Regions from separate parts of the Rossellomorea sp. NPDC071047 genome, predicted to be linked through region 1. Evidence: riboswitches for the same ligand, from Rfam matches in the RefSeq annotation. Region 1 holds a riboswitch; each other region holds the start of a gene.
The links. Region 1 has a riboswitch for lysine ahead of ACQKFO_RS12595 (Na+/H+ antiporter NhaC family protein). Riboswitches for the same ligand answer to the same signal wherever they lie in the genome.

Region 2: it holds a riboswitch for lysine, as region 1 does, so the genes downstream of both, lysA (diaminopimelate decarboxylase) here and ACQKFO_RS12595 (Na+/H+ antiporter NhaC family protein) in region 1, are expected to answer to the same signal.
Region 3: it holds a riboswitch for lysine, as region 1 does, so the genes downstream of both, ACQKFO_RS00215 (aspartate kinase) here and ACQKFO_RS12595 (Na+/H+ antiporter NhaC family protein) in region 1, are expected to answer to the same signal.

Annotation. Positions count from the first base shown of each region.
Region 1 covers NZ_JBNNJT010000003.1:102,685-112,853, reverse strand. Annotated here, with positions in the region: gene ACQKFO_RS12615 (bifunctional metallophosphatase/5'-nucleotidase) at 1-666, shown strand, start outside; gene ACQKFO_RS12610 (YunC family protein) at 723-1,025, shown strand; gene ACQKFO_RS12605 (HD-GYP domain-containing protein) at 1,219-2,331, shown strand; gene yunB (sporulation protein YunB) at 2,391-3,155, shown strand; lysine riboswitch at 3,235-3,417, shown strand; gene ACQKFO_RS12595 (Na+/H+ antiporter NhaC family protein) at 3,533-5,098, shown strand; gene ACQKFO_RS12590 (sodium-dependent transporter) at 5,406-6,932, shown strand; gene ACQKFO_RS12585 (methionine/alanine import family NSS transporter small subunit) at 6,934-7,041, shown strand; gene ACQKFO_RS12580 (M23 family metallopeptidase) at 7,089-8,048, opposite strand; gene lipA (lipoyl synthase) at 8,317-9,234, shown strand; gene ACQKFO_RS12570 (YhcN/YlaJ family sporulation lipoprotein) at 9,359-10,078, opposite strand.
Region 2 covers NZ_JBNNJT010000002.1:576,851-587,019, forward strand. Annotated here, with positions in the region: gene ACQKFO_RS10835 (mannitol-1-phosphate 5-dehydrogenase) at 1-1,130, shown strand, start outside; gene ACQKFO_RS10840 (2OG-Fe(II) oxygenase) at 1,551-2,201, shown strand; gene ACQKFO_RS10845 (DMT family transporter) at 2,237-3,196, opposite strand; gene ACQKFO_RS10850 (helix-turn-helix domain-containing protein) at 3,346-3,879, shown strand; gene ACQKFO_RS10855 (sigma-70 family RNA polymerase sigma factor) at 4,234-4,770, shown strand; gene ACQKFO_RS10860 (DUF4179 domain-containing protein) at 4,751-6,151, shown strand; lysine riboswitch at 6,272-6,448, shown strand; gene lysA (diaminopimelate decarboxylase) at 6,564-7,850, shown strand; gene ACQKFO_RS10870 (GTP pyrophosphokinase) at 8,124-8,783, opposite strand; gene ACQKFO_RS10875 (S8 family peptidase) at 9,245-10,169, shown strand, end outside.
Region 3 covers NZ_JBNNJT010000001.1:37,915-48,083, reverse strand. Annotated here, with positions in the region: gene sdhA (succinate dehydrogenase flavoprotein subunit) at 1-850, opposite strand, end outside; gene ACQKFO_RS00225 (succinate dehydrogenase cytochrome b558 subunit) at 923-1,531, opposite strand; gene ACQKFO_RS00220 (YslB family protein) at 1,883-2,320, shown strand; gene ACQKFO_RS00215 (aspartate kinase) at 2,410-3,648, opposite strand; lysine riboswitch at 3,841-4,019, opposite strand; one part of gene ACQKFO_RS00210 (IS3 family transposase) at 4,266-4,737, shown strand; one part of gene ACQKFO_RS00210 (IS3 family transposase) at 4,737-5,623, shown strand; gene uvrC (excinuclease ABC subunit UvrC) at 5,818-7,587, opposite strand; gene ACQKFO_RS00200 (hypothetical protein) at 7,584-9,062, opposite strand; gene ACQKFO_RS00195 (FTR1 family iron permease) at 9,175-10,158, opposite strand.

The sequences.
Region 1 (10,169 bases):
CATATGATGATAGAGGTTGACGCAACCAATAAAAAGATTGTCGGCAAAAAAGCACAGCTTTATGAACAGCAGGAGCTTCCCCCTGTCGAAAAGGAAGAGCAGGAAAATCTCGAGTGGTATCAAAAGGGGGAGGCTTTGTTAGGAGAAAAAGTAACCGATCTCGCCGAACCCCTGGCAGTGGATTGGTTTAATCCTTCCCCACTTCCGGATGTGTTATGTGATGCTCTAGCTGAATGGTGCGAGGCTGATTGTGCCTTTCTCAATTCAGGCTTACTCATTGATGGACTGAATGAGGGGGCAGTGACGAAACAGGATCTGCACCGTATCCTGCCCCATCCCATCAATCCATGTCTAATCGAAATGAAGGGGGCAGAGCTGAAGGAAATAATTAAACAAACATTTAATGAGGAATGGCCGCACCTTCAAGTAAAAGGATTGGGGTTCAGAGGAAAGGTGATGGGACGGTTTGTATATACGAATATTCAAGTCAATGGCCCTGAAATCTTAATCGCTGAAAAGCCGATTGATCCAGAGAAGATATACAAGCTTGCCTTACCGGATATGTTCACGTTTGGCCACTTCTTTCCAGACCTTCAAAGGCTGGAGAAAAAATACTTTATGCCTGAGTTTTTACGGGATATCCTTCAGTGGAAATTAAAGCAGTAAATGTATCACCGTTTCCATCCTCACATCATACATATGAGGGAAAGGAGCGATGACACATGATGAATGTATCTCCGATTACCATTCAGGGACATACTTTTTTAGCGATTTCTGTTGAACTGCCCAAAACCAATCTCCTCGTTGTGACGAGTGATATAGGATATATAATGTGTGGAGCACTGGACGTAGCGTTACTAAATGAGAAGTTGAAAGACAGAGGAATCATTGCAGGCAGAGCCGTCGGTGTAAAAACAATCGATCAGCTCCTGGACGCCCCTCTGGAATCCATCACCTATGAGGCAGAAAATCGCGGCATCACACCGGGCATGATCGGCCGGGATGCATTGTTGAAAATGATATGAGTATAAATTGGACCAGTTGCTTTTTAGAGAGCGCTGGTTTTTTGTTGAGTGAATATCACCCTTCGCTCTATATTCTTTCATGAATAATTAACAATATATCAGGAAATACACCTTGCAAGAACGTTTTTATCCTTTATAATGGAGATACTAGGAAATTTTGTCGAAAAATGAAAGAATTACATAGGAGAATTCTATGAGGCTTATATCAACTAGGGCTTTGAAACCGGGCATGGTTCTAGCTACAACCGTATATAATATGAGAGGTCAAGCTTTAATTCATGATAACGTTCCGATTACAGAACGCATGATTTTCAGGTTGCAGGAGCTTAGTATTCAGTATGTCTATATTGAAGACTCCCTTTCGAAGGGAATCCATGTAAAGGGAACTGTTTCGAGTAAGGTGAGACAACAAGCTGTAAACAATATAGAGATGGCGTTTAATCAACTAAGCGTATCGAAGGCGCCACCTGGTGTGCTCATGATTGAAGATAGTGCCAGGCAATTGAAGCAGGTGATTGATGTAGTCTTGTCAGAAGTGAAGGCGAATCATGATCTCCTAACCATTTTGACGGATGTTTTCACATATGACTCCTATATTTTTCATCATTCATTCAATGTGACTTTGTATACGTTATCCATAGGTCTGGAACTTAAACTGTCCACTAAACAGCTCGAGCAGTTAGGCGTGGGAGCAATTTTGCATGATATCGGTAAGATGCTTGTACCTGAGGAAATTCTCCTGAAGCCAGGAAAGCTGACAGAAGACGAATTTTGTGAAATCAAAAAGCATTCAGAACACGGCTTTGAGATTTTGCGACAGCTTCATTCTGTGTCCCTGATCATTGCTCACTGCGCGTACCAGCACCATGAGCGGCTTGATGGATCCGGTTATCCACGAGGTATCAAAGGTGAGGATATCCACCCCTTTGCAAAAATCATTGCGGTGGCCGATGTATTCGACGCCATGACGTCAAATCGTGTATACCGGAAAGCCATGCTTCCACATCAAGCGCTGGAGGTATTATATGCAGGAAGCGGTACCCTGTTTGATACAAATGTGATTGAAGCCTTCAGGTCTTCTGTGGCCATTTATCCGAATGGGATGGTCGTGGAGCTGAATGATGGCCGAAAAGGAATTGTGACCGATCAAAATAAAGGTGTAACGGATCGACCGGTGATCCGGATCATAGAAGAAGATGGACAGGAAATACAAACTCCTTATCCCATGGATTTAAGTACGGAATTAGATAAGGTGATTACCGGATTTGATCCGGATTATGAACCCCAAGCTCTTAAAATTAAATAAATTTTTTGCGTTAAACCCCTCTTACTTTGCATACAAATAGCTTGTAAGGGGGGATTTTTTTGTCAAAGTTTAAAACATACAAACCCCGAAGAGGAGGGCCGCTGCCTTTTCGTTATGTGATGATCATCACGATTCTATTCTTTATGATTTCGACTGGATTCGGATTGTGGATCATTAACAAAGGTTTGAAACCGACACTGCTTGCTTATGCTGAAACTCAAACCAGCAGGATCGGTACGTTGGTTATCAATAAAGCAATAAACAAAAAAATTGCCGATGTTCTTGATATTTCGGATATAACGGAAGAAGTGAAGAATACAGAAGGTGATATTGTTTCATTTAAATATAATACTCAGACCATCAACCGGGTTCAGGCAGAAATCACCAACTTAGTTCAGCAAAACCTGCAAGAAGCAGAGGAAGGAAATTTAGAAAACCTTGAATTTATTACCGAAGTGGAAATCGATGAAGGCAAGTCAAAAGCAGCGAAGGGCATCACTTACTCTGTCCCTCTTGGGCAAGCGACCAACAACGTGTTACTCGGTAACCTTGGTCCGAAAGTGCCGATTCGCTTTCACTCGATCGGAGATGTCCGTTCTGATATTAAAACTACTGTAGAGCAATTCGGGATAAATAATGCCGTTGTAAAAGTGTTTGTCGAGCTTGAAGTCAATGTCCAGATCATCATTCCATTTGCAACGAAAACCGAAACCATCAAGCAGGATATCCTGGTTGCCATGGGTACCGTTCACCTGGATGTACCACAGTTTTATAACAATGGTGGGGAGGGATCCAGTCCTTCTATTGAAATTCCCACAAATTAGTCAGGAAAAAAAGTTGCCAAAAGAATGATAGTTTGTTATATTAATAAAGAAAATTTTATAACACACCACATCATCAGTCCGATGGGGTAGAGGCGCAGAGTTCAAGAGTAAGCTGTTTGAGAATGACAACTGTGAGAACAGATGAAAGGGAACTTTTGCCGAAGTAATTATGCATGTCGAATGTGTATTTGCTGGGGTTATCTTGAAGAAGGATAACACTGTCATTATAGGGGGATCTCTATAATGGGGAGCTACAGATCGTGATGGAGCACTTAAATTACTTACTAAGGTAATGATAGCTTCTCTATCGTTGCCTTTTTTTATTATCCTCTATCATGCTACGATGGTTCCCCCCTATCAAATAGGAGGAGGACACTATGGAAAACACGATTTACTCACTATTACCACCCCTTTTAGCCATTCTTATGGTTATACTTACGAGACGGGTTCTACTTTCACTGGGAGTAGGAATCGTTGCGTCTGCATTTCTGTTAGCAGATTTCTCAATTACGAAAACATTCAGCTTTATGTGGGACGCCTTTAAAGGCATCTTTGTCGCAGATGGAGCTCTCAACACCTGGAATGTCTATATTATTTTCTTCTTGCTCATTCTTGGTGTCATCACTGCATTTGTGAATATTTCCGGCGGTAGCCGCGCATTCGGTGAATGGGCGATGAAACGTGTGAAAACGAGAAAAGGTGCACAACTTCTTGCAGCCGTTTTAGGTATCATAATTTTTATTGATGACTATTTTAACGCCCTTGCTGTTGGACAGGTTTCGAGACCCATTACGGATCGCCACAAAATTTCACGTGCAAAACTGGCCTATATCATTGACTCGACGTCGGCACCCATTTGTGTCGTTTCACCAATCTCAAGCTGGGGAGCGTACATCATCGGTATCATCGGTTCGATTCTTGCTACACACAGTATCACAGAGTACACAGCATTTTCAGCCTTCGTTCAAATGATTCCAATGAACCTTTATGTCTGGGCAGCTGTTCTGCTAGTAATCATGGTTGCTGCTAAAGGCCTGGATTTTGGAAAGATGAAAGAGCATGAAGTAAGAGCCCTTGAAACGGGAGCCCTTTATGATCCTGAAAAAGAGATTCCAGGAGAATTAAAAAATGATCTGCCTGTCAGTTCGAAAGGATCAGTTGGTGATCTTGTCTGGCCGATTGTAGCACTTGTTATCGGTACAATTGGAATGATGCTCTGGACTGGCTATCAAGCAGTCGGATCATTTGACATCCTGCCGATTTTTGAAAATACAGATGTAACGAAATCATTATTATATGGTGGATTATTCGGTCTCCTTGTTGCACTGATCTTCTTCATTCGTCAAGTCAACTTGAAAGGGATCGAAGGTAAAGCAGTTGGAGTAGCAGTAGTGGAAGGGATCAAATCCATGCTGCCGGCCGTTTACATCCTTATCTTCGCCTGGACGATCGTCACATTGATCGATCAATTGCAAACAGGAACGTATCTTGCGGGTCTGGTTGAACAATCAAGCTTGCCGATGCAGGCACTTCCTGTCATTTTATTCTTAGTTGCCGGAATCATGGCATTCTCGACGGGAACTTCTTGGGGATCTTTCGGGATCTTACTTCCGATCGCCGGGGAGATTGCAGCAGCAACAGATGTAAGTATCTTACTTCCTGCTATGGCTGCTGTATTAGCTGGATCTGTATTGGGGGATCACTGTTCTCCAATCTCGGATACAACCATCCTTTCCTCTACAGGGGCAGGAAGCAATCATATCGATCACGTTCTTACACAGCTTCCATATGCCTTAATCGGAGCGGTTGCTGCTTCAATTGGATATCTTGTATTAGGATTCACTGGAAGCACACTATTCGGCCTTGGGGTTGTGATCATTTTGATCGTTGCATTCGCTTTTCTGTTTGGTGAAAAAGCAAAACCGGCTGTTTCAGAGCAATAATATAATGAAAACCAGGAGCTCATCGGCTCCTGGTTTTTTATTATGCATTCGTGCTTTTTTTTAAACCCGCGACGGTATCCCAAAACCCACCTCAACCTTTCCGATCATTAATCCTTCATGTTTCGACAAAATTCTTATAGTGAAATAGTACCTGTCCCAATTTTAAAAAATCTCTATAAAAGCTTCAAAATAGCTTTGACAATTGCCATGGAACTAGCTATACTGACTTTAGATTATAAATAATCTGAAAATATAAAAATTTCAAATACCTTAAATTGGTAGTTGAAAAGAACTAGGGGGGACCAACATGGAGAAACGTGCCCAATTTGGAACACGAGCAGGATTTATTCTTGCTGCTGTCGGGTCAGCAATCGGTTTGGGAAACATTTGGCGTTTTCCGGCAGTAGCGTATGAAAATGGTGGAGGAGCATTCTTTATTCCTTATTTATTCGCTCTTCTTACAGCGGGAATTCCATTATTAGTGCTTGAATTTACGTTAGGTCATAAGTACCGTGGGTCGGCACCACTATCTTATTTCCGTCTTAATAGGAAATTTGAGTGGCTTGGCTGGTGGCAAGTATTAATCGCATTTGTCATATCTACCTATTATGCCGTCATCATCGCATGGGCGATGTCGTACAGTGTTTTTTCTTTCAATTTAGGTTGGGGGAAGGATACAGAGTCATTCTTATTCAACGACTATTTGAAGCTTACGGTTGATCCAGGTCAGACAGGAAGTATCGTTCCCGGAGTATTCATTCCACTTGTATTGGTATGGGTGATTACATTAGGGATTCTTTTCAAAGGTGTAAAGAAGGGAATCGAAGTAGCGAATAAGATCTTTATTCCGGCACTAGTTATTTTATTCTTAATCATTGTTGTTCGCGCTTTAACATTGCCTGGAGCATTGGATGGGTTAGATGCTTTCTTCAAACCGGATTTCAGCAAAATAGCTGACCCTGGTGTGTGGGTAGCGGCATACGGACAAATTTTCTTCAGTTTATCCATCGCATTTGCGATTATGATTACGTATTCCAGTTACCTTCCGAAGAAATCGGATATTACAAATAATGCATTCATCACAGGTTTCAGTAACTCAGGGTTTGAATTACTTGCAGGTATCGGGGTATTTGCTGCTTTAGGTTTCATGGCTCAATCTCAAGGTGTAGGGGTGCAGGAAGTAGTAAGCGGTGGAGTTGGATTGGCGTTTGTGGTATTCCCGCAAATCATTAACGAATTCCCGGCACTTAACGGATTATTCGGATTCCTGTTCTTTGCTTCCCTGGTGTTAGCCGGGCTGTCATCACTCATCTCGATTACGGAGACTTATGTAGCAGGGGTTTCTGAGAAGTTCGGAATTTCCCGTACGAAAGCGGTTCTATTCGGCGGAGGACTTTCTGCGGTCATCTCAATCTTATTTGCCACTCAGGGCGGGTTACTCTTCCTGGACGCTGCAGATTACTTTATCAACCAGTTTGGTGTAGCATTCGTGGGGTTAGTTGAAGTAGTAGTGATTGCCTGGTTCCTGCGCAAGTTAGGTACATTCCAATCTCACGCTAATGGAATCTCTGATATTCAGCTTGGTGCCTGGTGGAAAGTATGCTTGGGTGTCATCACACCAATCGTTCTTGGATGGATGATGTTCGGATTATTCAAAATGAATTTATTAAGAGAATTTGAAACTGAAACTGGAAACTATGGAGGTTACTCAGATGCCTTCATCCTTTACAGCGGATGGTTTGTTGCAGGATTCGCAATTCTTGCAGGTGTAGCCTTCTCATTCAAACGCTGGCATGCCAAAACTGAAGCTGAAAGCTATAAGGAGGTAAGCTAACATGACTGGTAGCGCAATTGCAATGATGGTTGTAGGGATGGTCATCATCTGGGGTGGATTAGCAGCTAGTATCATGAACGCGGTTTCCAAATCCAAAAAACAGATGTAAAGAGTGAAAAGATGAAGCAGACGATGGGTTAACCATTGTCTGCTTTTTTAACGTTTTTTGCTTTTGATTCTGTCTTGACGTTCCCACATACGTAAGTGAGGGTAAGGGTCAAATGACCATTCCGTCAAACCATTATCCTTGTACATTCCGTAATGCAGATGGGGAGGGAATTTCCCTGATGTCCCTGGGGGTCCGTATCCAGAGCTCCCGACACCGCCAATAACCATTCCCGGTTCCACCACTTGACCTATATGAAGATCTTTAGAGAAACCGCTAAGGTGGGCAAAGTAATGATACGTATTATTAATGTCACGTATCCCGATTCGCCAGCCTCCATACCGGTTCCATCCTTTCATCTCGATGATTCCATACGATGTCGCTCTTACAGGTACACCATAATCAGCAAAGAGGTCCGTCCCTTCGTGAATACGTCTTCCTCCCCAGCCACGGGCGTCACCCCAAGTGTTTCGGTAACTGTAGTTGAATCTGAGGGGAAGTGGGAAGGCTTTCTGGTTTAAATGGATGGTCCCGTATTGTTTATAGATTTTTGCATTTCCCATGATGATACTGACTGTTTTATCACGTTTGTAATAGTCCCACAGAGCAAGCTTGAAATTATCCCGGTCAATACCGTATCGTAATATAAAATCTGTCAAAGCAGCCAGTATATCTTCATCACTCTTCAGGCTGGCTTTTCCATCGAAGTCTCCATCCCGGCCCATCCCGTTGAAAAGTGCTATCGTTTCAGGGTTGTCATCTTCCCGGTCAGGATTAAGAGGGCCGACCCATTTTTCCGGCTCCATATAGATCGATATAAGTGAAGAAGGCTTTTCCCTATCTTTGCGGGCAAACCGTAAACTGCGTTCGTACTGATCGACAGCAGCAAGATAGTACCAGGGAATATGAGTCAGAGCCGCGCTTTTTTGAAATAACTCCATCCTTTTCGTGTGAATCTGTTCGTCTGTCAGCTTTTCTGCAGCAACGGTTTGACAAGGGCTTATCAACATGCAAAAAGCCACAAATGCTAAGACCAATCGTTTGTACAAAATAATCCCTCCATTTTTAGGGGCCTACTACTAGTTTGTATCGTTCATCGGGATTCATAATCATCAATAAATGGTAATAGGGTATCACATGCTTGTTTTCACTTTTTTAGTATGATAAAGTGACAAAAGAAGTATATTGATGATGGCTTTTTTTACATAAGATGAACGATTTAGAAAGCGTTTCACTCTTTGCCTAAGTCAGAATTATTTAGGATTGGAGATGAGGGGTATGAGTAAGAAAGATGAACACATTCGTAAACCGGATTGGCTTAAAATTAAGCTGAATACGAATGATAACTATATGGGCTTGAAGAAAATGATGCGTGAAAACAACCTTCACACGGTATGTGAAGAGGCTCGTTGTCCTAATATTCATGAATGTTGGGGAACTAGAAGAACAGCTACCTTCATGATTCTTGGAGATATTTGTACAAGAGCATGCCGTTTCTGCGCAGTAAAAACAGGCCTTCCAACTGAATTAGATCTGAAAGAACCAGAACGCGTTGCAGATTCTGTTCAATTAATGAACCTGAAGCACGTAGTTATTACAGCTGTTGCTCGTGATGACCTGAAAGATGGTGGATCGCAAGTTTTTGCTGAAACGGTTCGTGCCATTCGTCGTAAGAGCCCGTTCACTTCCATTGAAGTATTACCTTCCGATATGGGTGGAGTTTTCGATAATATCAAGACATTGATGGACGCAAAGCCAGACATCATGAACTACAATGTCGAAACCGTTCGTCGCCTGACACCAAGAGTTCGTGCCCGCGCTACCTACGACCGCACATTGGAATTCCTCCGTCGTGCAAAAGAATTAAATCCGGAAATCCCAACAAAATCAAGTATCATGGTTGGTCTTGGGGAAACGAAGGAAGAAATTCTTGAAACTATGGATGATCTGCGTGCAAATCATGTTGATATTGTGACATTAGGTCAATACCTGCAACCATCTAAGAAACACTTGAAGGTACAGAAATATTATCACCCTGATGAGTTTGCTGAACTACGTGAAGCAGCGATGGAAAAAGGCTTCAGTCACTGTGAAGCAGGACCACTCGTTCGTTCTTCCTACCATGCAGATGAGCAAGTTAATGCAGCTGCTAAAGCAAGACAAGCAGCCGGTGAGCAAGAAGTTCAAAAGGCATAATTTTTTCATATATAAAAGGACTGACTTGAAGGAGAAGATCTCTAACAGTCAGTCCTTTTTGTAGCAAAGAGTATGACATGAGACGCAAATCCTGCAAGGGATGATGCCTGTCTCTACTGTCTGATTAATCGACCATGTTATCTGTGTTATCTTTACGCTTTTGGCGGTCTTTGTTGATTTTGTGTACATCGTCGTCCTGCATTTCGTATTTCTCAGATGTCATTTCACCATTTGGATTTTCACCTGCGTCTACATTTCTTCCTTGAGGAGAATCCTGCAGCATAAGGTTGATTGTATCATCAATGGCTGTGTTAGCGTTACGGCTATCGCTATCCATTTTTGCCAGGTTTTCTACATTGCGCATCAGGCTCTTGTCATCGGTCACATAAACATGGTACCAACGGGGAATAACTGACATGGCTGTTTTCTTTACTTGGTCGGCTACTTCAAAGCGGCCATCTTTATCCTTTTTGTCCGTCACGTATGAAATCAGCACTTCTTCATCAGTGACAAGAGTGGAACAATCCTTGACGTCCGGAAGAGAAACACTCATTTTGCTGATTGTGTCGGCTACTTGTTCTCGATTGATGCTGTACATATCATTTGTGGAAATGGTTTGACCACCAGTAGGACTTTTCTGTTGGCGAACATAGCCGAAGTCCTCACCGCGGTGAGCTCCTTTTTTCGTCCAGCTATTTTCGTTGTACAGGTCCTCCCGGTCATTCACGTTAATGGTATTTCCATTGTCGTGAAACATTTCTTCATTGGCTGTGTCGATTCCATCACAAGCTGTTCCGATTAGCGCAATACTTAGTACAGTTGTACCCAGAATGAATTTATTCAACTTAAACACCCCCTATTTGTTAGGGTGACCATCTCTTATGACAATTTTTCATAGTAATTAATGGACAATCCGTTATAATTTAAGATAAGGA
Region 2 (10,169 bases), on a different contig from region 1:
CCGTACATTTTGGAGCAGGAAACATTGGCAGAGGGTTTATCGGAGCATTATTTTCCCAATCAGGTTACCACGTCACCTTTGTGGACATTGCGGAGCAGGTGATCAACAAGCTGAATGAAGAAGGTCGCTACCAGGTGAAGCTTGCAACGGAAACGAAGGAAACGGAAACGATCGAGAATGTGTCCGGCCTGAACAACCTTCATCAAGAAGGGGAAGTAATCGACACAATCGGCCAGTCCACCTACCTGACGACGGCGATCGGACCGAATATCCTTCCGAGAATCGCACCCCTGATTGCAAAGGGGATTGCTAAGCGTATGGCGTCTACAGATGAGCCGTTATATGTGATCGCGTGTGAAAATCAGATCGGTGCGACGGACATTTTGAAAAAACATATTTTAGAAAATCTTGATGAAGAAACGGTAAGTAAGCTTGAAGGCAAGATTTTCTTCTTCAATTCAGCGGTGGATCGCATTGTTCCTATGCAGGATCAAGGTTCATTGGATGTCCTTGTTGAACCATACTATGAGTGGGTGGTGGAAACGAAGGAAGCGATCCCACCTGTTGAAGGGATGACGATTGTAGACGACCTAGCACCATTCATCGAGCGTAAGCTGTTCACGGTTAATACAGGACATGCGGTCATTGCTTACCTTGGTTACCTGCAAGGGAAATCTACGATCGATCAAACATTGGCGGATGACGCCATTGCCGATCAGGTCAAAGAGACGTTGAAAGAAACCGGTGCTTATCTAGTAAAACAATACGGACTTGATGGAAAAGAGCATCTTGCTTATATTGAAAAGAACATTGAGCGATTCAAAAATGCCTATCTGAATGATGATGTGACCCGTGTGGGACGCGCACCGATCCGCAAGCTTGGTCCCGATGACCGCTTGATCCGTCCTACAACAGAGGCTCAAAAAGCGGGGCTCTCTTATTCGTATCTTGCCAAAGCGATTGCAGCAGCGCTATTGTTTGACAATCCTGAGGATGAACAAGCAATGGAAATACAAGGTATTATCAAGGAATACGGCCCTGCCCATGTTTTAGAAAAAGTGAGCGGACTGGATGAGGATAGTGCGATTGTGAAGGAAGTTATGGTGCAGTATGAAGTTATGAAGAAATAGATAGGAGGGGCTGTCGAATTGATTCGGCAGTCTTTTTTATTTTAGTTTGACGCATAAAAGATAAGAGTCGACGCCAAATTTTCAAAAGATGAATATACGAAATTTGACGCATAAATCTCAAAAACGAACATAGAACCGATCCGTGTCTTTTCTGTGACGCCCCCGCACCCACGCCAATCCTCAAATCATCTACAATCCCATCATCTCCCTTATTTTTTATCAAAAAAAAAGATAGATTTCCCCTCATACCGGGTGTAAAATATATGAAAATACACATGCAGGAGGAAACAGCCAAATACAATCTACAGTTATGCCTATTGTTGCGATCGTTTTTCCAGATTGGAAGAATACAAGAATGCTTCCACTAACATAAAAATTCAGAATGTTAAAAATACGATAAGAGGTTGATTAAAGTTGACAATGGATACTACTGAAATAGCTGTAAAGGAACAAACGATTTTTCACCATACGGGGAATAAGATCAAGACGGAAGACCGGGATATACAGATTATCGCGAAAATGGAGGAGCCACTGATTGTCGTTCTTGGCAATGTGTTGAGTCATGAAGAATGTGATGAACTCATCCAGCTTTCAAAGGATCGTGTGCAGCGTTCGAAGATAGGGAATACCCGTACTGTCGATGAACTTAGAACGAGCAGCAGCGTTTTCCTTCAAGAAGGCGAACATGACGTTGTGACTAGAGTGGAAAAGAGAGTCTCTCAAATTATGAATATACCTGTGGAGCACGGGGAAGGTCTTCAAATCCTTAACTATAAACCGGGTCAGGAATACAAGGCCCACTTCGATTTCTTCTCGGCGTCATCGCGGCCGGTGAAGAATCCGAGAATCAGCACCCTTGTCATGTACTTGAATGACGTAGAGGAAGGTGGGGAAACGTACTTTCCGAAATTGAATTTCTCTGTCTCTCCGCAAAAGGGGATGGCCGTCTACTTCGAATATTTCTATGATAATCAGGAGCTGAACGACTTGACGCTTCATGGCGGGGCACCGGTTGTCATCGGAGATAAATGGGCTGCGACTCAGTGGATGAGAAGAAAGGTATTTAAATAAAGTAAAAGAGGAGCATCCCGGATGCCCCTCTTTTTTTAGCTTGCCGATTTAATTGGTTTAATAATTCCTGAGTTCATTTTTTTTACGTTCAGCGTGTGGTTGATCATGCCTGTGATGATCAGAAGGATGCCGATCAGGGCGGATCCTGATGGGAATGGAACGGACAGGATCGCCGCTTCCCCCATGATGACGAACAGGATTTGGGTGGACTGGGTCGCTTCCACTGCCGCAAGCTTCCCAGGATGATGGCGGGACTGATTTGTCGCAATGAAGAAAAGTGATGTCGCAATCACTCCTGAGCAGATGGCGACGATAAAAGATTGTGTCACTTGCGACGTGCTTGGTGCCCCCACCTTGAAAAACGCATAGCACCCCAGGATCAACCAGAAGGGAGTACTTGCGATCGTCATCCCCAGCACACGTTGGAAGGTATCAAGCTTTCCGCCGCACACCTCCATCATCTTACGGTTCCCTAGTGGATAAGCAAAGGCTGCGATGATCACAGGTAAGACACCTACGACCATTTCTGAAGGTGACAATCCACCGGCATTTTCCTGCTGGATGAAAAGAACCCCTATTAAAATGATCGAGGAAATGGCCAGTGCTCTTATTTGAATGGAGTGCCTGCGCTTCACCGGTCCCGAAGTATAAAACAAGGGAGCAAGCAAGATGCCAGCGACGATGGTAAACTGCCACGTGCCCGCGACGAGCCAGCCCGGTCCGTACGCAGCCGCATAGGTGATAGGGCCATAAAAGAGCACAAACCCGACAAAACTCCATGTCAGCCACTCAAATGGTCGCTTCCTTATTTCAATCCATACTTGATTTACATTCTTCCTTAAACCTACAATAAGGAATAGGAAGGGGAGCATGAACAGGAATCGCAGGGATGAACTCCACATCCAGCTTCCACCAGCCAGTTCCATTGAACGGTTCAGAATAAAGGTGACGGCAAAGAACATAGATGATATGACACCGAGAGCAAGCTCTTTGATGATGAACACTCCTTTCTGTTTCGTATACTATAGTTTATTTTATATATATTATAATATACTTACATACATTGTCTATAGAAAGAGGTAGGAATATGAACAATGACGGTTTGACGTGGCAGGACCCGGAAAAATTGGCGCTGCATGTGGGAATGACACTGAGACATATACGACATGAGCGGGGGCTTAACCTGCAGGAGATGGCGGCCATGACCGATGTCAGTACTTTGACACTGGGCAAGATCGAAAGGGGAGAGGCGAATCCATCTTTGACGATCATCTGGAAAATCGCGAATGGTTTAGCTATCCCCATATCTGCCCTCCTCGTGGAAAAACAAGAAGTCCAGATCTCCCGGAAAAATGAAGGGAGCAAAGTGATCAGTGCCAATGAGTCCTTGACCTTGGAACCGATGTTTACTTCTTCTGGCTATAACTCATTGGAAACCCACAGGGCCTTCCTGAAACCGGACAGTGAGTACCGTGCCGATGCCCACCAGCCCGGGGTGATTGAATTTGTCACCGTGATGGAAGGAAGGGTACGTGTTAAAGTGCAGGATGACGAATTCGAGCTAGGTCAGTATGACTCGATCAAATTTCATGCGGATAAAGGGCACAGCTACATCAATATGGAATCAACGGAAGCGGTCCTGCATTTTGTGATGATTTACACGGGACGGACAGATTGAAGCTTATCAATGGGGATAAGCTTCTTTTTTTGGCAAAAAGCCTAACGATGTAGGTTAAAAACGGTTTTTTCAAACGTTCTTTGGCTTTTGGATCATTTACATTCAATCTTCGTGGCGGCTGACCCCATCCAATCTAATTAATTGCGTCAGAATCATCCATGATTGCGTCATTTTCGAGGGGAATTGCGTCATTATCAAAGATAATTGCGTCGATTTTATATTTAATGCGTCTCTTTACATGATTTATGCGTGTTTTTGAAATATATGGTAGACACCACCTTTTCCACCACACAAAAAATTCCTTGAAACTTTTCCCACCCCACCGGACTCTAATGAATGACAGGAGGTTAATCAATGGATGTAAAACTTGTAAAAAAAGCAATAAAGGGGAATGAACAGGCATTCGAAAGGCTGATCCACTCAGAAAGTGAGAAGTTGTATCGGACGGCATTTCTATATGTAAGAAATAAAGAGGATGCTCTGGATGTTGTGCAGGAAACGGTTTGTAAAGCATTCACCTCGATATCCCGGTTGAAAAATCCGGAGTATTTCAGCACCTGGCTGATCAAGATCCTGATACATACGGCATACAGCATCCTAAAGAAACAAAACCGGCTCGTGCTGACAGGAGATGAGTTTCTCGATACCGCCATCGTCTCAGAAGAACAGGATGTAGAAGGGCGGATTGACTTGATTACAGCTATGGCGTCTTTGAATCAAAACTATCGAACGGTCATTATATTATTCTATTTCCAGGGTCAGTCGATCAAGATGATTGCTGATACGATGGGTACGCCTGAAGGGACGGTCAAGACGTATCTTCACCGGGCAAAGCTGGAATTGAGAATGCTATTGGAAGGAGTGAATCAGTATGGACAAAAAATGGTTTGAGGAAGAAATGAACAGCATCGAGGTACCAAAAGAAGAGGTTTTTGAGGCGGTCTCAACAGGAATACAAAAAGGTAGAAAACAAAAAGTCCGGAAAAAAACAGCCAAGATAAGTGCCGCTTTTACCACCGCTGCTGCCTCCATGGTACTCATATCGGGCTTCCTATTCGCCCCTGTGAACAATGCACTGGCCAAACTGCCTGTACTGGGCGGCATTTATGAAAAAGTAGGTTCCCAGGTCGGGAAAGAACTCTATTCAAGCGATAAAGTGACGGAAGTTAATCAGGCCGCCACTTCCAACGGTGTCGATGTAATGATTACAAGCACGTATTATGACGGGAACATCATCGGGGTCACCTTCAAGGCGAAGGGTGATGACCTTTCCATTGAACATATGGACGAAGGGAATCGTCCAGTGAACGGTTACAGCTATCACCTCTTCGACGGGAAGGATCAGAATCAATGGGGGTCGGGAAGTTCGGGTCTTAAAAAAGACGGGGATGAGTTCATAGGCTCGATCGAATTTTACCGGGACGGGAAAGAACCGCCGGAAAACTTCACCCTTCCGTTAACTTTCACCCATATGGCCGACGTGAAAGGTACCTGGACCTTTGATGTACCGGTCAAGAGGATTCCATCAGAAAAGATCCAAACAGATGTAAGGACAGAATCGCCCCATGGTGAATTTGAGCTGCAAGTGACATCTGTCACTAAAGGAAAAGCTACGACTACACTGGAGTATACATATTCGGTGGAGTCTGAGAAAGATACGTTAAATCTAATCGTGTTTGATGACCTAGGGAACCGGTTATCAAAGTCCAGTGCAGAGACACTGAATATCAAAGAAGTTGACGGTGATTATCAAAAGACTGTCAGGGAGCTGTTCACTAGTAAACTCAGTGATAATGCACAGTCGCTGAAAGTCCAAGCTGATATGGAGCGAGTAGATGAAGACGGCATCATCTCACTGAAGGATTCACCTCCATTCCAGGTGAAGAGCCCTCGTTTTGGTTATCAGGTCAAGGTACAAGATATCCAAAACGTAAAAGGGAAGGTGACACTGGACTTCACCCTCGATGCCATCAAAGAAAAACAATTCAAATATGACATTTTAGAGAATTTTGCTCAATTCATTCAGGTGATCCCATCAAAAGATATAAAAAGAAATGCAAAGGATGAATTGGATTATAATGAGATGTTGAATCATATGATCAGAAGTGCTAAAACGAAAACAGTGGATAAGGATACTCTCCGTTATCAATCCACGTTTACGTTACCTCAGGATGCCAGCCTTGAGGACTACTCTCTAATTGTTCCATTCGAGACATTGAGCAGAAATGATAAGCCGGTCAAAATGAAACCGTTCGAAATCAATCTGAAATAAAATGATCCACGAAATCCCCGGGCTCCATTCCGGGGATTTTGCCTATTTCTCTCTCAAAAACCAATTGACAACTATTTCAAGCGAATGTTATAGTAATTCAAACAAAATAATACGTCACTCTCTGATAATAGAGGCGCGAGTATGATGAGTATCTTCTTTGAGAATAATGGATTCTGAGAAAAGAAGGGAAAGGCAGATCGCCGAAGCAGAAAATAGCCAATTCTATTTTTTGTTGGGCCAGCATTGAAGAAATGCTGGACTGTCACAATGAAAAAGTTGTGGAGCACTATTGAAGAGATGTTAATACATAGTCTTCATCATGTTTCCAAAACTTTTGATGATAAACCGTATGAGCATCGCTTCATACGGTTTTTTTGTGTTTTTTTAGAGAGAGTCAAAAGGAGTTTAGGATATGAGTACAGTTGATGTAAATGTTCACGGAAATCTTGAAATTGGTGGGATGAGTACGGGTGAGTTGGTGGAAACCTATGGGACGCCTTTGATGGTCTACGATGAAAGAATGATCCGTGAGAATGCGAAGTTGTTCAGGGATGCATTCAATGAAAGTGGTCTGAAGTATCAGGTGGCGTATGCAAGTAAAGCGTTTCTATGTAAAGAAATGGTGCGACTGGCTGAACAGGAAAGTTTATCTCTGGATGTTGTGTCCGGCGGGGAATTGTATACGGCATTGGAGGCGGGATTTCCCGCTGATCGCATTCATTTCCACGGGAACAACAAATCGGAAGAGGAACTCATAATGGCGTTGGAAGCAGAAATCGGCTGTTTTGTCGTAGATAGTTTCCTCGAGCTTGAACTGTTGCATGACCTTGCAAAGGAACGTGAGCAACAGGTTCAGATCCTGATCAGGGTCACACCTGGCGTCGAAGCCCACACTCATGAATACATTACGACGGGGCAGGAAGATTCGAAATTTGGATTCAGCATTTCGAACGGGCAGGCAAGTACGGCGATCCAGCTGGCTATCCGCAAGCCATACTTCTCATTGCTTGGGCTCCATTCTCATATAGGATCCCAGATTTTTGAACGGGAAGGGTTTGATCAGGCGATTCAAGTACTGGCTGATTTCCTTCAGAGAATTCGTATCGAATTTGACGTGACCATGCCGGTGCTGAATATCGGCGGAGGATTCGGTGTCCGGTATACGGAAGAAGACCAGCCCTTGCCGATTCCAACTTATGTGAAATCTATTACCGATAGTGTGAAGAACTATTTTGCAAAGAATGAATATCCTCTTCCTGAAGTATGGGTGGAGCCGGGCCGGAGTATGGTGGCAGAAGCGGGTACGACGTTGTACAAAGTGGGATCAAAGAAAATCATCCCGGATGTGCGTACGTATGTCGCGATTGACGGAGGGATGACGGATAATATCCGCCCCGCCCTATATCAGGCGAAATACCATGCGGTCCTGGCCAACCGTCCACAAGAGGAATGCACGGAGCTTGTGAGTATTGCAGGGAAATGCTGTGAGTCAGGTGACATGCTGATTTGGGATCTGATGCTTCCCCCGACGAATTACGGTGATATACTGGCGGTGTTCAGTACAGGAGCCTACGGGTATTCGATGGCGAGTAATTATAACCGGATCCCCCGCCCTGCCGTTGTGTTCGTGCATGATGGGGAATCACGGGTCGTGATCGAACGTGAATCGTATGCAGATTTAGTTCGGAATGATCGATAAATAGGGTTGGTTTTCCCTTCCTGTTATGGAATGGGTACTAGTTCCTGCCCTGAAAGTCCATAGCTCAAACACACATCTGTATAAAAAAGAAGGCTGCGTCTCATTAGACGCAGCCTTCTTTTTTATCTATTCATAAATCCTCTTCCGAAAGTATTGTAAGTAATGGATGAACCTACCTGGTGGGACACAGGGATAGGTACTCTGTCCTGGTCTGAAGATCCAGATTTGACCCACAAAGAAGCTGCATTGAAGCATACAACCCTCTTTATATCGTCAATCCTCCTCTTTTGAGAGCTGCATCAGAAATTGATGAACCTCATTCGGCGTCATCAAACTTGAATCCTCTCCATCCTCTTTTTTTAATATATTGATTTCATGATTGAGCTGTTCCATTTTGCGATCAAGTAAAGCCGCCTGTGTAGCGGCTTCCTTCAACCCATCCTGAATATGGGAGGGAATCTGCTTTTTATATTTGTAGTAAATTTTATGCTCGAGACTTGCCCAGAAATCCATGGCGATTGTGCGGATCTGAATCTCCACATACACGACTTCCACGCGATCCGTCAAAAAAATCGGAACCTGAACGATGAGGTGAAGGCTTTGATACCCATTGGGCTTCGGAGTCTTGATATAGTCCTTCACTTCCACCACCGTAATGTCATGCTGGGATTGAATCAAGTCCGACACCTTATAGATATCCTCGATGAACGAGCAGGTGATGCGTACGCCTGCAATATCCCGGATTTGTTCTTTCATCTGATCAAAGGAAGGTTTCATGCCCTTCTTTGACATTTTCTTCAGGATACTTTCAGGGGACTTTAGGCGGGTCGAAATGTGTTCGATCGGATTGTATTCATGGATGACCTGGAATTCCTCCCTTAAGATATTGATCTTTGTCCGGACTTCTTCAAGGGCGAATTTATATGAAAGCATGAAGCGGTTCAGGTTCGTTCTCAGTTCTTTAAGGTTAATCTCATTCACGTTGACTGCTCCCTTAGATTGTAATGGTATCAGTATATCCAATTTGCCCCCTCGGCATCTAGTGTGGAAACGTGACAAATATGTATCTATTTTCATAAGTAAGTTGAATGAAATCGAGTAATCACATGGGGACTAGTTCTCTACTCCCGAAAAATAACCCCAATTGAGTATTGGCTGTGCTGAGACTTACAATTTAATTAACCACAGACATACAAAATGACTCCTAGAGAAACAAGCTTGCATCCCCGTATTAGCATACGACTATGTAAACTGGGAGGTGATCACTGACGAATTCATCCTGGTAGTCTACTTAAATATTTTTAGGACTACATACCTTCTTTATTTTTCCCTCAGCAAGAGTCTACTCATATGAATCAATCAACTGACGAAATGAATAGAATAGGAGAATGTTCATGAAAAAGCTTAACGTGAAACCACTTCTTGTTGGATCGATTGCTGCGACGATGATTTCAGGTTCGATGTTCCAGGTGGATGCACTCGGTATCTCTTCCAATGGGAAGGAACTCGAGGAGTCTAATGTTGATAAGAATGAAGTTATCAAAGGGGAACATACCATCACCCTCATCACTGGTGATGTGGTAAAGGTGTCGACCCTCCAAAATGGCAAACAAATCATCAATGTGGAGCCTGCTGATAAGAATGGCGAAGGTGTCCGGGTCATGACCATCAAAGACGAAACTTTCGTATTCCCGAACTCTGCCATGCCTTTTATGGCCGCTGGAAAAATGGATGAAGACTTATTCAATATTACAAAATTGATCGAGTATGGGTATGATGACAAGAATCAAGCGTCTGTACCTGTCATCGTAGAATACAAAGAAACCAAGGCTAAGACTTTCTCAGCAGCTCCGGCCCCAAAAGGATCGAAGAAAGTGAGGGACTTGGAAAGCATTAATGGAGCGGCCCTTTCTGCAGAGAAGAAGCAGGCAGAATCGTTCTGGAAAGACGTCACTGTTCAAAGCGAAAAGAAAGATTCGGAAAAAACACCCCAATTTGAATACGGCGTTGATAAAATCTGGCTGGATGGCCGTGTAGAAGCAGCCCTTGATCAAAGTGTACCGCAAATTGAAGCGGATTCCGCATGGGAGCAAGGTTTTACAGGAGAGGGAGTCAAGGTTGCCGTACTTGATACTGGAATCGACTCGGAGCATCCGGATATAGCAGGTCAGATTGATGATGCTGTAAGCTTTGTACCTGGTGAAGAAGTGAAGGACGTCAATGGTCATGGAACCCACGTTGCCTCTACCGTTCTTGGAACCGGTGCGGGCGATGGAAAACATAAAGGTGTCGCTCCCGATGCCCGATTACTAGTTGGAA
Region 3 (10,169 bases), on a different contig from region 1:
GTACAAGGTTTCCATATGCAGGATACTTCTCTTCAAGGAAGTACCAAGGCTTTCCGTCTTTATATGTCCAGACTCGTCCACCTTCACCACGGGCCGATTCACTCATGAGGCGAAGCTTATCGTCCCCAGGAATGGCTGTCGGGTGAATTTGAATGAACTCACCATTTGCATAATAAGCACCTTGTTGATAAACGATCGATGCGGCTGAACCTGTATTAATGACAGAGTTCGTGGATTTACCGAAGATAATTCCAGGGCCTCCAGTTGCCATGATCACGGCATCAGCTGCGAACGATTTAATTTCCATCGTTTGAAGGTTTTGAGCAACGATTCCTCTTGCCACTCCTTCGTCATCCACGACGACTCCAAGGAATTCCCAACCTTCGAACTTATTCACTAGCCCAGCTACTTCATGACGACGAACCTGCTCGTCCAAGGCATACAATAATTGTTGACCAGTCGTAGCACCGGCGAAAGCTGTTCTGTGATGCTGCGTTCCACCGAAACGACGGAAGTCCAGCAAGCCTTCCGGTGTACGGTTAAACATTACTCCCATACGATCGAGTAAATGAATAATTCCCGGTGCCGCTTCAGTCATTGCTTTAACAGGCGGTTGATTAGCTAAGAAATCCCCACCATACACTGTATCATCAAAATGTTCCCAAGGAGAGTCTCCTTCTCCCTTGGTATTAACGGCTCCGTTAATACCACCTTGTGCACATACAGAGTGAGAACGCTTAACGGGTACCAGTGAGAATAAATCTACTTGCGTTCCTTTTTCTGCTGCTTTAATTGTGGCCATCAGGCCGGCTAAACCGCCACCGACAACGATGATTTTGCCTTTACTCATCGTGACTCACTCCTTTTCCTACCATACTTCGAGAGCACTTATTTAATCTATTAGACTCGTATCTATTTCTCCTTATACGAAGGCGAAAATTGCACGCATACCGACAACCGATAACGCTACAAAGATTCCGATCGTAACATATGTAGCAATTAATTGAGAACGAGGTGAAACTGTAATTCCCCAGCTCACGCAGAATGACCATAAACCATTCGCAAAGTGGAAGATCGTGGAAAGAACACCCAGCACATAAAATCCTAGCATAAATGGATTCGATAAGATGTTTTCCATCATTTGAAAGTTCACTTCAGCCCCAAATGCTGCTGCTACCCTTGTTTCCCATACATGCCAAGTAACAAAAATAAATGTGATTACTCCAGACACACGTTGAAGTAAAAACATCCAGTTACGGAAATAACCAAACTTACTTGCATTGTTCTTAGAAGTGAATGCAATGTAAATTCCGTAGATTGCATGGAAATACAATGGAAGGAAGATGATAAAAATTTCAAGGATATAACGGAAAGGTAAACTTTCCATGAAGTGTGCCGCCTGGTTAAATGATTCTTCCCCGCCAGTGGCAAAATGGTTCACGACTAAATGTTGTGTTAAAAATAATCCAACTGGAATAACACCTAGCAATGAATGAAGCCTGCGATAATTAAATTCTCGATTTCCAGCCATGATTTACCCCCCTTAATGATAAAATATGAATTCGTTTTCTAATGCATTTATAAGAATGATTAGACGACGATACATATTTTATATTGTAACAATAATGTGACATGTCCATTTTACTCCCAAGGAGTGGAAGCGTCAAGAAAACGTATACATAATTTCGACAATACCGCAAAAATATTTTCAATTTATTGATAACAGAAAAGATGAGGTATTGCCACGTTAAATGTTCGAAAATTCAAATAAATATCAAATAAAAATTATATCACCAAAATATCCCAAGGTCATTTTTCAAGGTATGGGATGATAAATCCCCTTTTCATGTATATAATAGTTTTATAGAAAGAGGGGATTTACTTGGAACAGAAAAAAGAAGAAGTACATCAACCGTCCGTTCCAATCTTCGGATATGAAATGTTACGTGACATATTGATTCCAGAAATTTTAGGAAAGCACACACCCGATATACTATACTGGGGTGGAAAACAGCTTTCTCGGAAATTCCCCCTTCAGTCATCAGAAGAACTGATATCGTTTTTCGCTGAAGCCGGCTGGGGAACCCTTACACTGCTGGAACAAAAAAAGAATGAGATGACCTTTGAAATAAGTGGACCGGTGTTAGAACGACGCCTTGCTTTAAAGTCGGATGTAACATTCAAACTGGAAACTGGCTTTCTAGCCGAACAAGTACAGTTGCAAAAGAAATGTGTGGCAGAGGCTGCCGACGAACTACATAAACGGAGTCATTCAGTGAAAGTGATTGTTAGATGGGACGAGAAAGATAAAGTAGAATAGTACTTACCAACATCCTTTTCCTACTCTAATAAAGGGTTGCCCATGACGGGGCAACCCTTTTTCACTTGTTGCGTACTGTTCCTTTAGTATTATAACGTGATTTCTTCCATCTTCACCGCGTCCAGGTTAAATGCAGTATGTAGGACGCTTGCTGCTTTTTGCATATTTTTCTCGTCTACGACAGCAGATACTTTGATTTCAGACGTGCTGACCATTTTCACCACAATGTCGTTTTGAGCTAACACTTCGAACATTTCCGCTGCCACCCCTGGATTTGAGATCATACCGGAGCCAACGATCGATACTTTTGCAAGCTCACTTTCATGCTCAACGTGGGTAAAGCCTAATTGCTCTTTGTTTCGTTCCAGAACAGCAAGGGTTTCCTCCAGGTCTTGTTCTTTAATAGAGAATGATAGATTGGTCGTATTCTGATCGGTTTGGCTTTGAATGATAATATCTACATTCAAGTGATTTTTGGCTAAGGTGGTAAACACTGAAGATAGTCCCGTTAATGCGTTTCCTAGTCCAAATACAGTTACACGTGTGATTTCACCTTCAAATGCTACTCCTCTCACGATCAGGTTTTGTTCCATGCTTGCTTCCTCCTCAATATACGTTCCTTCAATTTTCTCAATACTCGATCTGACTTCTAATGGAATTTGATAATTCTTGGCAAATTCCACTGCCCGTGGATGCAGGACTCCGGCCCCTAAATTAGCGAGTTCCAACATTTCATCATATGAAATGGACGGTAACTTCCTTGCTCCTTGAATATAACGCGGGTCCGTTGTGTATACCCCGTCTACATCTGTATAAATATCACAGCGCTCTGCTTTCAGGGCAGCCGCGATCGCAACGGCGGTTGTATCTGATCCGCCACGACCGAGAGTTGTAATTTCCCCCGATTCCGTCATCCCTTGGAATCCCGCTACGATCACAACTCTTCCCGATTGAAGATTACTCAACATCTTTTCAGTATGAATATTGGTGATCCTCGCGTTGCTGTGAACGGATTCCGTCTCGATCCCGGCCTGCCAGCCTGTGAATGAAATGGCATCGTGTCCCGATTGAATCAGGGCCATCGTGAGGAGCGAAATGGTGACTTGCTCTCCTGTAGAGAGAAGCATATCCATTTCTCTCTTACTTGGTTGCGATGTAATTTCCCTTGCCAATCCAACGAGTGTATCCGTCGTTTTCCCCATGGCGGATACCACGACCACAACATCATTTCCTCTTTCTTTTTCTTCTGCGATTCTTGACGCAACATTTTGAATTCTTTCCACAGAACCTACTGAAGTCCCACCGAATTTTTGAACAATAATACTCACTGCTTCTCCCTCTTTCTCACTTGAGTGCTTGGTTAAGACTCATCCTTTGATGGTGAAGAGTACAATCACAATCATCCTAAACGTTCATGGAACAGGTTCATCACCTGTGCTGGATAATAAAAAAAGCAATGAGAATAATATCTCATTGCTTTATGAACATACAGCAGAACATACTAAATAGGTTCATGGGCATTGTGAGATAGCTCTCCAAGATTGAATCATCTTGACAATCCTACATTTCTTAAACGTAGAACCAGCGGAATCAGCATGAGACCAAGACCACTTCGGCGAATCTCCCCTTTCTAGGCATCTCAACAGAGCTCATACTCCTCTTTACCTGTACTTTTGAAGTTCGCACCTCTATCACCACTTTAAAAAGTGATAATGTTATAAATTTTCGTTAATTATAGCATAGGGGGAAAATTGATTCAATGTCTAATTGAAACAATATTTTATTTTATTATTCATTGGTGAGCTGTTTTGAATGAGCATGCGGTGGGTGATTTCCGCTGCAGGTGCTCGCTTTCCGCGGGGCGTGGGTTGAGCCTCCTCGGGCTAAATGAACTGCACCCCTATTGTTGGACAACAAAACCAACAATAGGAGGGTGCATACACATATGGCCAAGTTTACCCGAGAATATAAACTTCAAATTGCTAAACGTTATCTAAATGAACTAGTTAGTTATCGAGATCTTGCGAATCAAGTAGGCGTAGATCAATCTGTTCTGCGTTACTGGGTGATGTTAGTTCGACATCATGGTGACCAAGCATTTGTCTTTCCCTATACAAACTATCCTTCTGCCTTTAAACTGAGGGTAATTCAATATATTACGGAAAAGAATTACTCTATTCGAGAGGCATCAGCCATTTTTCATGTCCCCGATCCTTGTATGGTTCGTAGGTGGATGAAAAAGTGGGAAAGAGCTGGAGAACATGCCTTCGGATCATTAGAAATGAGGCCTTCTACAATGACACCTAATCATAAGAATAAGAAGATCAAAGATAACTCTTCTAACCAAACGATGGAAGATATGAAAAAAGAACTTGAATACCTTCGTATGGAGAATGCGTATTTAAAAAAGCTAAACGCCTTAGTTCAGGAAGAACCATCACCAACGAAATCAAAGCGAAAGTAGTATTTGAACTAAGGAACGAATTCCAGGTGACTCGGATGATAAAAGTAGCTAAGCTGTCTAAAAGCACTTACTACCACATCATCAAAAAATTAGACCAACCAGATCCAGATCGTAAATGGAAAAGAAGAATTAATTTCATCTACCACAAACACTTAGGGCGCCTTGGGTACCGTCGCATTACGGACGTTCTTCAAGCAAAAGGACACGATGTGAACAAAAAGAAAGTCCTTCGGATCATGAGAGAATTGGGCCTTAAATGCATTGTGCGAATGAAAAAATATAAATCCTACAAAGGGAAAGTTGGAAAAGTAGCTCCCAACATCCTAAATCGCCATTTTAGAGCAGATAAACCTAATCAAAAATGGGTGACAGACATTACGGAGTTTAAACTGTTCGGTCAAAAACTCTACCTCTCCCCCATTCTAGACCTATTTAACGGAGAGATCATTACCTATACGCTCCAATCCAGGCCGACATTTGACTTGGTGGAGACGATGTTAGAACAAGGATTAAAACATGTAAATGAAGGCGATGAGCTCTTAATCCATTCAGATCAAGGATGGCATTATCAAATGGCCCAGTACCGAAGGACACTGAGAAACCATAACATTACCCAAAGTATGTCTCGTAAAGGAAACTGTTATGACAACTCCGTCATGGAAAACTTTTTTGGGATAATGAAGTCTGAATTCCTTTACTTACAAGAATTTGATAGTATTGAGCATTTTAAGGACGAATTAAAAAAATACATGTATTACTACAATCATCTGAGAATCAAATCAAGGTTAAAACGAAAAAGTCCGGTAGCTTATCGAGTGAGTGCTGAATTAGCTGCTTAGAATTTAAGTGTCCAACATTATGGGGCCAGTGCAAAAGCCCTGTGGGGTCTCAACTTCCACGCGTTTCCCGCAGGAGTCGAGCACCTTCCGCTCCAATCAACTCTGCTAATTCAAGGTATTACTTCTACACCAAACACAAACATCACATACCTAATAATGACTTAATCAATAGTACTTCACTGATTTCTAACATTCTATTTTAATTTCTGCACCAATTCCTTAGCAACGGCTTCAGGAATCCCTATCTCAATAAATTCTTCCACACTGGCTTCTTTCATTTTCTTCATAGAACCAAAGTGCTTTAGAAGTTGCTTCTTCCGCTTTGGTCCGATGCCATCAATTTCATCAAGAGTTGATTGAAATGCGCTTTTCCCTCTGAGTTGTCGGTGGAAGGTGATGGCGAATCGGTGGACTTCATCCTGGATCCGCTGAAGCAAGTAAAATTCCTGGCTTCTCTTTTCAAGAGGAATGATTTCCAAAGGATTTCCATACAGCAGTTCCGATGTCTGGTGCTTATCGTCTTTTGCAAGGCCGCCCAGTGGGATATCCAACCCCAATTCATTCTCGATGACATCCCTCGCCGCTTCAATCTGCCCTTTCCCACCATCGATGATGATGAGATCCGGTAAAGGGAGACCATCCTTCAAGACTCTCGTATACCGTCTGCGAACAACCTCACGCATGGAATCATAATCATCAGGACCCTTCACGGTTTTGATTTTGTACTTTCGATATTCTTTCTTCGCGGGTTTCCCGTCAAGAAACACAATCATGGCAGACACGGGATCGGAACCTTGGATATTCGAGTTATCAAATGCTTCGATCCGGAAGGGAGTATAAATGCCCATATGTTCCCCAAGGCGCTCAATTGCCTTAATCGTTCTTTCCTCATCTCTTTCGATCAGGGCGAACTTTTCTTCCAGGGCCTGCTTCGCATTTTTCTCGGCGAGTTTCACAAGCTCCCTCTTCTTCCCCCGCTTTGGCTGGGTGATTTTCACGTCTAACAGCTTAGCAGCCAGTTCCTCATCGATCACTTCCGGCAAAAATATTTCCTTTGGCTTAAAGTGATTTGATTTAGAATAAAACTGTCCTAAGAACGTAAGGAATTCATCCTCCGGTTCATTGTATAGAGGGAACAGTGACACATCCCGCTCAATGAGCTTGCCTTGACGCACCAAGAATACCTGAACACACATCCAGCCTTTATCAACGGAATATCCGAACACATCCCGATCAGTGAAATCGGTCATGGTCATCTTTTGCTTCTCCATTGTCGCTTCAATGTGAAGGATTTGATCGCGGAATTCCTTCGCTCTCTCAAATTCCAGATTCTCTGCTGCCTCATTCATTTTCACGGTTAATTGATTTTTGATATCTTTGTATCCGCCATTCAGGAACCTGGAAATTTCGTCAGTCATTTCTCTATATGTGTCTTTGCTTACTTCTTTGATACAAGGAGCCAGGCATTGACCCATATGATAATAAAGACATGCCCGGTCAGGAAGGGTAGTGCATTTTCGTAACGGATACAGACGATCCAGAAGCTTTTTTGTTTCATTTGCAGCTCCTGCGTTGGGATACGGACCAAAGTAACGCCCTTTCCCCCTTTGGACTTTGCGGGTCGTAATAAGTCTTGGGTGTCTCTCGTTAGTTAACTTGATAAACGGATAGCTTTTATCATCCTTTAACATGACATTGTATTTAGGATCATATTTTTTGATCAGGTTCATTTCAAGCACCAGGGCTTCCAGATCAGATGAAGTCATGATGTATTCGAAGTCCTCAATTTCTCCTACCAGCCGTTGAGTCTTGGCATCATGAGAACCGGTGAAATATGAACGCACACGATTCTTCAATACTTTTGCTTTACCCACATAGATAATCGTACCTTGTCTGTCTTTCATTAAATAACAACCGGGCTGATCCGGTAATAGAGCTAATTTATTCGTAATGGTAGGGTTCATCGACTCTCTCCCTTCTTGTCTGCCCATTTATAGACGGTGATGGTTGAATATACAGGATCAAATAGCTCCTGTGAGTGGAATACTTGGACTTTTTCTATTTTTTCATCAAGGTTTTCAATACCCTGTTGTTTGAATCCATTAACCACTGCTCCGGTCAAATAGATTTCTTTATTCATATGCTGAATGTCTTGAAGGAATTGAGAATAGGTTAACACTCGCTTATGTGAGTATGGTGCATCCAGATAGGAGTATACTCTTGTTTCTTCCCATGTGTATACCATAATCGGACTTTCCTCATTTTTTTCTGAGAAGTATGACTCTGTTTTGTATACGGCGGGTAGAGATGAGTGATAGTCGGTCAAGACGCCCACACTCGTTCCTATATGCAAAATAAACCAAAGGCTCAGGGTGATGATCTTCATTGTATTGAGGTTTTTCATCCACCCTATCAACATGAAAAACCCTACTATTATGGCCAGAGGCAGAATATGTCTCGGTTTATCAATATTTTGTGCAAATAATCCCCAGATAAAATAGGAGCCGAATGAAATCAGGAGCAATATAGTGCCTGGACCAGGTCTAGTCCACTTTCCAGTCTTTTTTACACTCAATAAAACCAGAAGCGCCGTGATGACCATAATAGAAAGTGATTGTGTAAATAATCCGTTCCAGCCTATATTGATAAATATATAGTTCCATAACCTTTCAAAATATCCTGTATCGGGCTCTACCGTTCCTCCCCATTCCGTAAAGTGTCCGTCGGTAAACCCAAAGGCAATCTGTAGCAGGGTCTTGAGGCTCCCTGCATTGGCAGCCAGTGCCGATAGCCACACTCCTTGTGAAAGTACGAGAAGAGTCAGATGAAAAGCGATGGCTTTCATTTTTTCTGAACCATTGCCACTCTCCTTCCAAAACAAAAACCAATAGTAGAGGATCCCCGCACCAAATCCGATATAAGATAATCGTATACCCATCAAGATGGCAAAGAGGAGAATGGGAAGGACAGCCGCATCCTTCGTCTTCCGTATCATAGCCTGGTGCAGACTCCATAAGTACCACCATAATACCGGTATGGCAGCACCTTCACTCATAGCTTGAACGGTCATCGCACTCGGATAAGAAAGGGAAAATAGTAATAGCGTCGCAATGATGGCTTTTTTTCTCTCTAGGTAATGGCCAAACAGCCAATAAACAGGAAGAATCGAGCTAACCAGCAATATCGTATTTAAAAGTTGGAGGGATAGAACCGCGTCAGCTATAAAAGTGTGAACCATCATCCCCCCGAAAATAAAAAAAGGATATCCTGGAAAATGAGGCTGCATCTTCAATAAATCAAATTCGATGACTCCCAGAGCATAATCGACTTCATCCCAGCTTGAAGCATAGGGCGGAAGCAATATAAGTCTGTATATGAAGTACAGGCTGAATACAGCCAGTATACTTAACATCCACTTGTTCAAATGTTTATCGATCATTGTTTCTCTCCTGTTTCTCTCCAAATAAAAACCAACTCAGTTTGGAAACCTTCTTAGCCTATTGTAAGGCTTTCTTAGAATGGTTTCCAATCATGAGTTGGCTCAGGGGGATTTAAGCATTTATTGAATTCACATCATCCGATTTTTTGATTGTCTTTTTCTGTTGTTCCATCCCTGCAGGCACGGACTTTCGTTTAAATGGGTTAATGAGTTTATCCGTTCGGATCAGGTAAATCCATAAGAATACGAATCCGAAGTAGAACCAATAGGCAAGCACCTGTTCAATCGTTGGATTATGGCTATAGCCGAACATTGCCGCCATGAACAGCCCGACTTGACCGCTGATCAGAACCTCATTACCCGTGTCTCTCTCATAGTGAAGCTCATCTTGAAAGTGTTCAGGCATGATCTCCACCAGATTATATACCTCCGCAGGCTTCCCTTCTGCTGTTGTGTATAAAGAGCCCATGATCCCAAGATCCTGAAGAATCCCTACTCCTTGAACAAGTAACCCGGCTGCGATGAACATGATCAGCAAACCTGTCACATTAAAGAACGTTTTCAATTTGAATTTCATGGCACCTGAGAAGAACGCATATCCAAGGACCATGGCAAGTAATAATCCACTGAGTGCCCCGTAGCTTGTGAATACTTTCGTTACGTCTCCTCCACTGATGGCAGCGAAGAAAAATACGGTTTCGACACCTTCACGAAGGACGATCAAGTATGAGTGAATGATCATCGCTGATACGCTGCCTGCCGTTAAGGCTGCATTGATTTTCTTCTCCATTTCAGTGTTGATCCCTTTGGACTGCTTCCTCATCCAGCCAACCATATGAGTCAGAAGTAAAACGGAAGCAAACATGATCCCCACCTTCAAGTAAACTTCAGCTCCAAAACTCGAGAACCCTGTCAGGACGACCTGGAACAGTAAAGCAACCAAAAAGCTGGATACAAGAGCAAGCAATACTCCTACATATACCCATTTCTTATACTTGTCTGCTTTTAATCTTGTAAGATAAGATAGAATCAACCCTACAATCAAAATCGCTTCTAAAGACTCTCTCAGTGTAATCAAAAACGCTTGAAAATCCACTTTATTTCCCC